2 regions of the Stenotrophomonas sp. GD03680 genome follow, and region 2 is predicted to be linked to the other one. Evidence: predicted binding sites of a transcription regulator. Region 2 holds the regulator's gene; the other holds the start of a gene.
The links. Region 2 encodes FliA, which starts transcription of late flagellar genes. Its sites were predicted from a motif close to TAAAGTTTNNCNNNCNNNGGCCGATAA; they were not measured.
Positions count from the first base shown of each region.

Region 1: N5J29_RS10770 (methyl-accepting chemotaxis protein) is a predicted target of FliA. The motif match lies at 2,017-2,043, and genes of this name have one in related genera.

Region 1 covers NZ_JAOCKC010000007.1:65,573-69,939, reverse strand. Annotated here, with positions in the region: gene N5J29_RS10770 (methyl-accepting chemotaxis protein) at 1-1,987, opposite strand, end outside; gene N5J29_RS10765 (L,D-transpeptidase) at 2,223-3,182, shown strand; gene N5J29_RS10760 (M23 family metallopeptidase) at 3,187-3,828, shown strand; partial or broken gene N5J29_RS10755 (hypothetical protein) at 3,931-4,196, opposite strand; gene N5J29_RS10750 (hypothetical protein) at 4,269-4,367, opposite strand, start outside.
Region 2 covers NZ_JAOCKC010000011.1:16,526-20,892, reverse strand. Annotated here, with positions in the region: gene flhF (flagellar biosynthesis protein FlhF) at 1-765, shown strand, start outside; gene N5J29_RS12990 (MinD/ParA family protein) at 752-1,639, shown strand; gene N5J29_RS12985 (RNA polymerase sigma factor FliA) at 1,636-2,379, shown strand; gene cheY (chemotaxis response regulator CheY) at 2,437-2,829, shown strand; gene N5J29_RS12975 (protein phosphatase CheZ) at 2,829-3,434, shown strand; gene N5J29_RS12970 (chemotaxis protein CheA) at 3,437-4,367, shown strand, end outside.

The sequences.
Region 1 (4,367 bases), on a different contig from region 2:
GCTGGGTCACCTGATCCATCTGCACCACCACCTGATTGACCTGTTCGATGCCGGCCGCCTGTTCCTTGCTCGCCGCAGCGATGTCACTCATCAGCTGGTTGGTGCGTGCGCTGGCCTGTGCCAAGCGGGCAATGGCTGCTTCCGACTCGACCGTGACCGCCAGACCGCTCTGCACCTTGCCTGCCGCCTCTTCGATGAGTTCCTTGATCTCCTTGGCGGCGATGCCCGCACGCTGCGCCAGCGTGCGCACTTCACTGGCGACCACGGCAAAGCCGCGGCCCTGCTCACCCGCGCGGGCAGCTTCCACCGCAGCGTTCAAGGCCAGGATGTTGGTCTGGAAGGCGATGCCATCGATGACCGTGGAGATTTCCGAGATGCGCGCCGAGGACTGATCGATCTCTCCCATCACAGACGCCATCTGTGCCATTGCCTGTTCGGTGGCCCGCACCGCCGCGCCGGCAGCGTGTGCCTCGCTGTCGGCCTGGCGGGCCAGCTCGGCATTCTGGCGGACGGTCGAGGTGAGTTCTTCCATCGATGCCGCCGCTTCTTCCAGGTTGGCGGCCTGCTGTTCGGTACGGCGGGACAGGTCGCTGTTGCCGGCGGCGAGCTCCTGCGCGGCAGTGTTGATGCTGTCGGCAGCGTCCTGGATGCCGCGCACGATACCGGTCAGCTGGGCCGTGGTGGTGTTGGCATCGTCGCGCATGCGGGCGAACACGCCGTCGTAGTGACCGTCCATGCGCGCAGTGAGGTCGCCCCCGGAGATCGCGCGCAGCACATCGGAGACGTCGGCGATGCTGGCCTGCGAACTGGCCATCATGCCGTTGAGCTGCTCGACCATCGCCCTGAACTGATACTGGAACGCACTGGCATCCCCACGCACGCTGAAATCTCCAGCGCGCGCCGCGCGGACCAGGTCGTCAATCTGGGTGTTGACTGCCAGCAGGCTCTGTTTCACTGCGGCCAGGGTGCGGGTCAGCGTACCCTTCTCGCCGGGATAGTCCGGAAGGTCGCGGCTGAGGTCGCCGATGGCATAGCGCTGCATGACCTCGGCCATCAGCAGTTCCACCTGCACGTGTGATTCCACCAGGCTGTTGGTGGCCTGCACCATGCGCCCGAAATCGCCCGGAAACGCGCTGGCGTCCATGCGGTAGCGGATCGCACCCGCCTCGTGCTGCTCGGCCATGTGCATCTGCGCCCCGATGGCGGCCTGCACGCTCTGCCGCACGCTGGCCATCGCCTCGCCCAGCCGGGTCAGCTCGTCACGGCCGCCGAGGCGGAATTCCTGGTCCAGCTGGCCCTTGGACAGGCGCTCGGCCAGGTTCACCGCGCGTGCCAGCGGACCGGTCAGGCTGCGACCGATCATCACCGAGGCGGCAATGCCGACCAGCAGGGCCACGCCTCCCAGCACCAGCAACTGCAGCAGACTGCGTTCACCCAGGCGGATCGCCTCGGCGGCGGCCTCGCGGCTTTCCTTCTCTTCGAAGTCGACTCCCTCGGACAACGCCTTGTTCCAGCCGTTGGCCGCGTCCTGCACCGGCCCCAGGGTCAGTGCCACGGCAGCGGGGTAGTCGCCCTGCTCCATCAGTTCGCTGGTCTGCTTGTTGAGCGGGCGCGCAAGGGCGCGCTTGGCCGCGATGGTTTCAGCGATGGCCTTGCCCTCTGCATCGCCTGGCAGGGCCTGATAGGCGGACCAATCCGCCTCGTAGCGCTTGACCAGGTCGGCAATGCGCTTCTCGTCGCTGCCGCGCTCTTCGCCCTGGCGGATCAGCATTTCGCGGCGCACTACCATCATCTGGTTGTTGGCATCGAGCATCTGCGACAGCAGGCGTACCTTGGCCACACTGACGTCGACTACCTGCTGCATCGCGCGCTTCTGCACGACACTGGCGGTGGCGCCGGTGGCCACCACGGCCGCGACCAGCAGCAGCAACAGGCCAAAGCCCAGCCCAAGACGCCAGGCAACCCTGACATTCCTCAAGTAATCCATGGGTACATCCAAAACGGGGGGATGCGCCCGTATCGGCCGCGCCACCGGCAATCTTGATCGGCAACAAGCACGGGCGTCGGCAGCCGTTCACCTTGGTGAGGCCCCGCCCCGTACTTCTGCGACAAGGGCCTGAGCCACGCCGGGGCTGCCCTGCTCATGCCGGCATCAGGTTGCTTTCACGGAGGCTGCGCAGCCTCTGCGGGCAGGGTGGAGCTGCCATCTGCCGGAGATCTTCATGCCCGTGTACCGCCCCGCCCTGCTCGCCCTGTCCTTGCTGGTGTCGCCCGCCTTCGCGCAGGTACCGCCGCCGGCCCAGCTGCCGGAGCCCATTGCCGAGAAGGCCGGACCCGATACAGCAGCCCGCTCGCCGCTGCACGCCCAAGTGTTGCTGGATCGCGCCAATTTCTCCCCGGGCGAGATCGACGGTGAAGTCGGCAGCAACCAGCATCGGGCCGTGGCCGGCTTCCAGGCGGCACACGGCCTGACGGTGAGCGGAGAGCTGGACGACAGCACCTGGGAGGCTCTCCAGGCCGAGACGATCGCGCCGCTGGCCAGCTACACGCTGACGGCCGAGGATGTTGCCGGTCCGTTCCAGTCCATTCCCAAGAAACCCGCCGCACAGGCAAAGCTGAAGTCGCTGGGTTATAGCAGCGTCGAGGAAGCGCTCGGTGAACGCTTCCACGCGTCCCCTGCCCTTCTGAAGTTGCTCAACCCCGGCGTCGATCTGGCCAAGGCCGGCAGCCGTGTCCAGGTGCCCAACATCGCCCCCGCGGCATTGCCGAAGGCGGCGAAGATCGTGGTCGACAAGTCCGATTCCACTCTTCAGTTGCTGGATGCGCAGGGCAAGGTGATCGCACAGGTGCCGGTTTCGTCCGGCAGCCAGCACGATCCGCTGCCGATCGGTGAATGGAAGATTCTCGGCGTCCATCGCGACCCGCCGTTCCACTACAACCCCAAGCTGTTCTGGGATGCGCGCAAAGGCGAGAAGAAGGCCACGCTGCCGCCCGGTCCGAACAATCCGGTCGGCCGGGTCTGGATCGATCTGTCCAAACCCCACTATGGCCTGCACGGAACGCCGGTACCCGGGCATGTCGGCAAGACCGAATCGCATGGCTGCGTGCGCATGACCAACTGGGATGCACTGCGCGTGGCAGATGCGGTCGATACCTCCGTTCCCGTGGTGATGCAGGAGTGAGCCGATGCGACTTTCGCAGTTGATCGTGCTGGGCGTGCTGGTGGGTGTGGGAATGGGCTGGTGGCTGCGCCGCGATGCGGGTGAGCCAGTAGCGGTTGCCCGGCCTGCAGCACCACCTGCGGTGGCTGCGGCGCCGGAGGTTGCGGCTGCGACGCCGCGTGTGGGCGCTGCGGCCCCCACGGCGGTGCCGCCGTCCAGCGCCACCGATGCGCCAAGCGGCCTGCTGCTGCCGGTGCAGGGCGTACTGCCTTCGCAGCTGCGCGATACCTTCACCGATGCCCGCAGCGAAGGGCGCGTGCATGATGCAATCGACATCATGGCCGACGCAGGAACCCCGGTGCTGGCAGTGGCCGATGGGACGGTGGAAAAGCTGTTCGACAGCAAGCGTGGGGGGCTGACGATCTACCAGTTCGAGCCGAGCGGGCACTGGTGCTACTACTACGCCCACCTGCAACGCTATGCCGATGGCCTGGCCGAAAAGCAGGTGATCAAGCGTGGCGAGGTGATTGGCTACGTAGGCAGCACCGGCAACGCCAGCGCCGAGGCCCCGCACCTGCATTTCGAAGTGCACGTGCTGGGGCCGGAGAAGCAGTGGTGGAAGGGGGAATCGATCAATCCGTACCCGCTGTTGCAGGCGGGAGGGTAGCGCGTGTGCCGCGTGGCAGAGCCAGTCGCAGTGATGCCCGATTTGGGCACGATCCTAGCCGTATTGGGTATCTGACAAGTACCCCGCCGGGCATGGCCCGGCCTACCGGCGTCGCCACCGCCGCAGCGCGATGCTGGCGGTCGCCAGCCCGCCACCAGCAAGCAGTAACAGCAGTGCCAGGGGCTGCCAGAAGAAGAACGGCCACAGACCTCCAGCACGGTCAGCCGCAGCCAGGAACGCCCGCGCGGACGTGCGTCGCCGCGCCCATAGCCGAAGTACGAGGCGGCAATTCCAGCGGACTCAACCGATTCCAGTGCGCGGGTGATGCCGGAACCCGGCACGTCCGAACGCGCGCCAGCACGGAAGTCAGTCTGAAGCGCGTGAACCCACCCGATACCTCGCCAGATGGCGAGGCCAGGCATCGCACATGCGGAAGGGGGTCAGGCCGGCCTGACTTCTCTGCAGACCGGCTCGGCAAGTTCGCGGCAGGCGAAGAACAGCCCTTCCATCCCACCTTCGTCCAGGTGCCTGCGCGGCGT
Region 2 (4,367 bases):
TTCGATGCCGGGCTGGCCCGCGATGTGGCCATGCAGATACCGCTGGAAACCGAAGCCCACCGGGGCCGCGGGCTGATGCTGGGCCTGATCTCGCGCAGGCTGCCGATCGCGCCGGTCGATCCGCTGGAAGAAGGCGGCGTGATCGCTCTGGTCGGTCCGACCGGGGCCGGCAAGACCACCACCATCGCCAAGCTCGCCTCGCGCTTCGCCGAGAAGCACGCGCCGCGCGATGTGGCCCTGGTCACCACCGACACACTGCGCATCGGTGCCCGCGAGCAGCTGTACGGCTATGGCCGCCAGCTCGGCATCGCGGTGCATGAAGCCAACAGCGGTACCGACCTGGACCAGCTGCTGGAGCGCCTGAAGGACTACAAGCTGGTGCTGATCGATACCGCCGGCCTGGGCCCGCGCGACCGCGCCCTGGCCGCCCAGCTGCAGTGGCTGCGTGCCGCCCGCCAGGTCCGCACCCTGCTGGTGTTGCCGGCCAATACCAGCTTCGGCGACATGGACGAGGTGGTGCGCCGCTTCGGCGCGGCCAACCTGCAGGGCCTGGTGCTGAGCAAGCTGGATGAGACCGGCCGCTTCGGCAACGCCCTGTCGGTCGCGGTGGACCACGCGCTGCCGATCACCTGGGTGACCGATGGCCAGGACGTTCCGGACGACCTGCACCGGGCCAGTGCGGCCAATCTTGTACTTCGCCTTGAAGATTTGCGCCGAGCGGCCGATATGCCCTGCAACCCGGAGTTGAACCATGCCGTCGCGTGAGTACGCCAAGCTGACCAAGACCTTCCCGCTGTCGGCCACCCGCAGCGAGCCGCTCGGCCCTGTGCGCACCATCGCCGTGACCGGCGGCAAGGGCGGCGTCGGCAAGACCAACGTCTCGGCCAACCTGGCCGTGGCGCTGGCCGGCATGGGCAAGCGCACGCTGCTGCTCGACGCCGACCTGGGCCTGGCCAACATCGACGTGATCCTGGGGCTGAATCCCACCCACACCCTGGCGGATCTGGTCGCCGGCCGCTGCTCGCTGGAAGACGTGATCGTCGAAGGTCCGAACGGCGTGCTGGTGGTGCCGGCCGCGTCCGGTCGGCGGCACATGGCCGAGCTGGCCCCGGCCGAGCACATCGGCCTGGTGAACGTGTTCTCCGAACTGGAACGCGAGCTGGACATCATGGTGGTGGACACCGCCGCCGGCATCACCGATGGCGTACTGACCTTCTGCCAGGCCGCACAGGACACCGTTGTCGTGGTCTGCGACGAGCCGGCCTCGATCACCGACGCCTACGCACTGATCAAGGTGCTGTCGCGCGAGCGCGGCGTGGACCGCATCCAGGTGGTGGCCAACATGGTGCGCGACCCCAACGAGGGCCGCGTGCTGTATGAAAAGCTGACCCGGGTCTGCGAGAAGTTCCTTGCCGATGTCTCGCTGAACTACCTGGGCTGCGTGCCGCAGGATGACTGGCTGCGCCTGTCGGTGCAGCGCCAGCAGCCGGTGGTGAAGGCCTATCCATCAAGCCCGGCGGCGCTGGCGATCACCGAGATCGCCCGTCGCACCGCCCGCTGGCAGGCCCCCACCGAGCCACGCGGTGGCGTTGAATTCTTCCTCGAGCGCATCCTCAAGCAACGCGGGGTGGCAGCATGAAAGGCGCGGCCCAGTACAGGGAAGTCCAGCGCTCGGCGGCGACCGAGGTCATCGCCCAGCACTCGGACCTGGTGCGGCGCATCGCCCATCACCTGGCCGCACGCCTGCCGGCCAGCGTCGAAGTGGACGACCTGATCCAGGCCGGCATGATGGGCCTGATCGAAGCCTCGCGCAGCTACGACGCCGACCAGGGTGCCTCGTTCGAGACCTATGCCTCGATCCGCATCCGCGGCTCGATGATCGACGAGATCCGCCGTGGCGACTGGGTACCGCGCTCGGTGCATCGGCGCGCCCGCGATGCGGCCGCCACCATCCGCCGCCTGGAGCAGACCACGGGCCGTGCAGCCAGTGCCACCGAGGTGGCGGCGGCCATGGACATGCCACTGCCCGAATACCTACGGCTGATGGAGGACGCCTCGCGCGGCCAGGTGCTGAGCCTGGAGTCGCGCATCGAAGACCAGGGCGAGCTGGACACCGTCGCCCAGGGCGGACCCACACCGCAGCAGGTCCTGGAACGTGGCGAATTCGGCCGCGAACTGGGCAAGGCCATCGGCCATCTGCCCGAACGCGAACAGCTGGTGCTCTCGCTGTACTACGAGCAGGAGCTGAACCTGAAGGAGATCGGCGCGGTGCTCGGCGTGAGCGAATCGCGCGTCTGCCAGATCCACGGCCAGGCCGTGCTGCGCCTGCGCGGCCGGCTGAAGATCTTCGAGGCTGCGGATGCCGGGCTTGAAGAATGAACATGCCTGCGGCGGCCACGGCCACCGCGGGCGACTGAACAACAAAGGAACTCCGCTTTGAACAAGAACATGCGCATCCTGATCGTCGACGACTTCTCGACCATGCGTCGCATCGTCAAGAATCTGCTGGGCGATCTGGGCTTCACCAACACCGCCGAAGCCGAGGACGGGCATGCCGCACTGTCGATGCTGCAGAGCCAGCCGTTCGACTTCGTGGTCACCGACTGGAACATGCCGGTGATGACCGGTATCGAACTGCTCAAGGCGATCCGCGCCGATGCCAAGCTCAAGACCCTGCCGGTGCTGATGGTCACCGCCGAGGCCAAGCGCGAGCAGATCATCGAAGCGGCGCAGAGCGGCGTGAACGGCTACATCATCAAGCCGTTCACCGCGCAGACGCTGGAAGAGAAACTGGGCAAGATCTTCGAACGCCTGGCGGCCAGCGCCTGATGGACGCCACGGTCGACAAGAACGCTCTCGCCCTGCGCCTGCAGGAAGCCCTCGACGCGCTCGAATCCGGCGACGAGAGCGCCTGGCGCCAGCGCATCGACGCCCTGGTGGCCGCACGCACGCAGCCGATGATGAGCGGCCTGTCACGGCTGGCCCGCGAACTGGGCCAGGCCCTGGGCGAACTGCCGACCGTCCCCAGCGAGGCGGGCGAGCTGGACGACGCCTGCGCGCGCCTGGACCATGTGGTGGCGATGACCGAACAGGCCACGCACCGCACCCTGGACCTGGCCGAAGAGTGCCGCAGCCTCACCGAACAGCTGCGCGCCGAAGGCCTGCAGCCGGGGCAGGATGCGCAGCTGGAACGCATCCGCCACAACCTGACCGAGATTGCCCTGACCCAGAGCTATCAGGACCTGACCGGACAGATCATCCGTCGCGTGGTCGGCATCGTCCGCCGCGTGCACGAAGGCTTTGGCGCGCTGGGCCTGCCACCGGAGCAGCATCGCACCGATCCGGCGCTGGCCGGACCGGCACTGAAGGGACTGGACCGCCACGCGGTCTCTCAGAACGACGCCGACGACCTGTTGTCGGACCTGGGACTGTAAGCATGAGCGCGGTATCCGACGACATCACCGCCGATTTCATCATCGAGGCACAGGAAATCCTGGATCGCCTCGGCGAACAGCTGGTGTCGCTGGAACAGGCGCCGCAGGACGCCGACCAGCTCAACGCCGTGTTCCGTGGCTATCACACGCTCAAGGGCGGCGCCGGCTTCCTCGGCATCACCGCCATGGTCGAGCTGTGCCATGCCGCCGAAGAGGCACTGGGCGCCGTCCGCGCTGGCCAGGCGGTGCTGCAGCCGCATCACTTCGATGCCGCACAGCAATCACTGGACTACCTGCAATCGATGCTGGATGCCGTGTCTTCCGGCAACGAACCCGGCTATGCCCCGCCGGACCTGATCGCCCAGTTCGACGTGCACGGCGCTGCTGCGCCGGCCGCCGCCGCTCCCGCAGCGGCCGCGCCCGCTGCCGGTGACCTGATCACCGACGACGAGTTCGAGGCCCTGCTCGATCAGCTGCACGGCAGCAACGCCCCCACCGCGGTGGCGACGCCTACCAAGGCCGACGATGGCCTGATCAGCGAGGATGAGTTCGAAGCCCTGCTGGACCAGCTGCACGGCGGCGCCGCCCCGGGCGCGAAACCCGTGGCTGCTCCGCCTGCGCCTGCACTGCCCGCACCGCGCCCCGCGGCCGCCGCTGCCAAGCCCGCGGCCAACAAGCCGGTGGCCGAGGCGGAGCACACCGTGCGCGTGGATACCAAGCGGCTGGATGCGATCGTCAACCTGATCGGCGAGCTGGTGCTGTCGCGCAACCGTCTCAAGACCCTGCGTGCGCGCCTGCGCGACGAGGAACTGGACCGCGCCGTGTCGACCCTGGACATCGCCACCGCGCGCCTGCAGTCGGCAGTGATGCGCACGCGCATGCAACCGGTCGGCAAGGTGTTCTCGCGCTTCCCCAAGGTCGCCCGCGATGTTG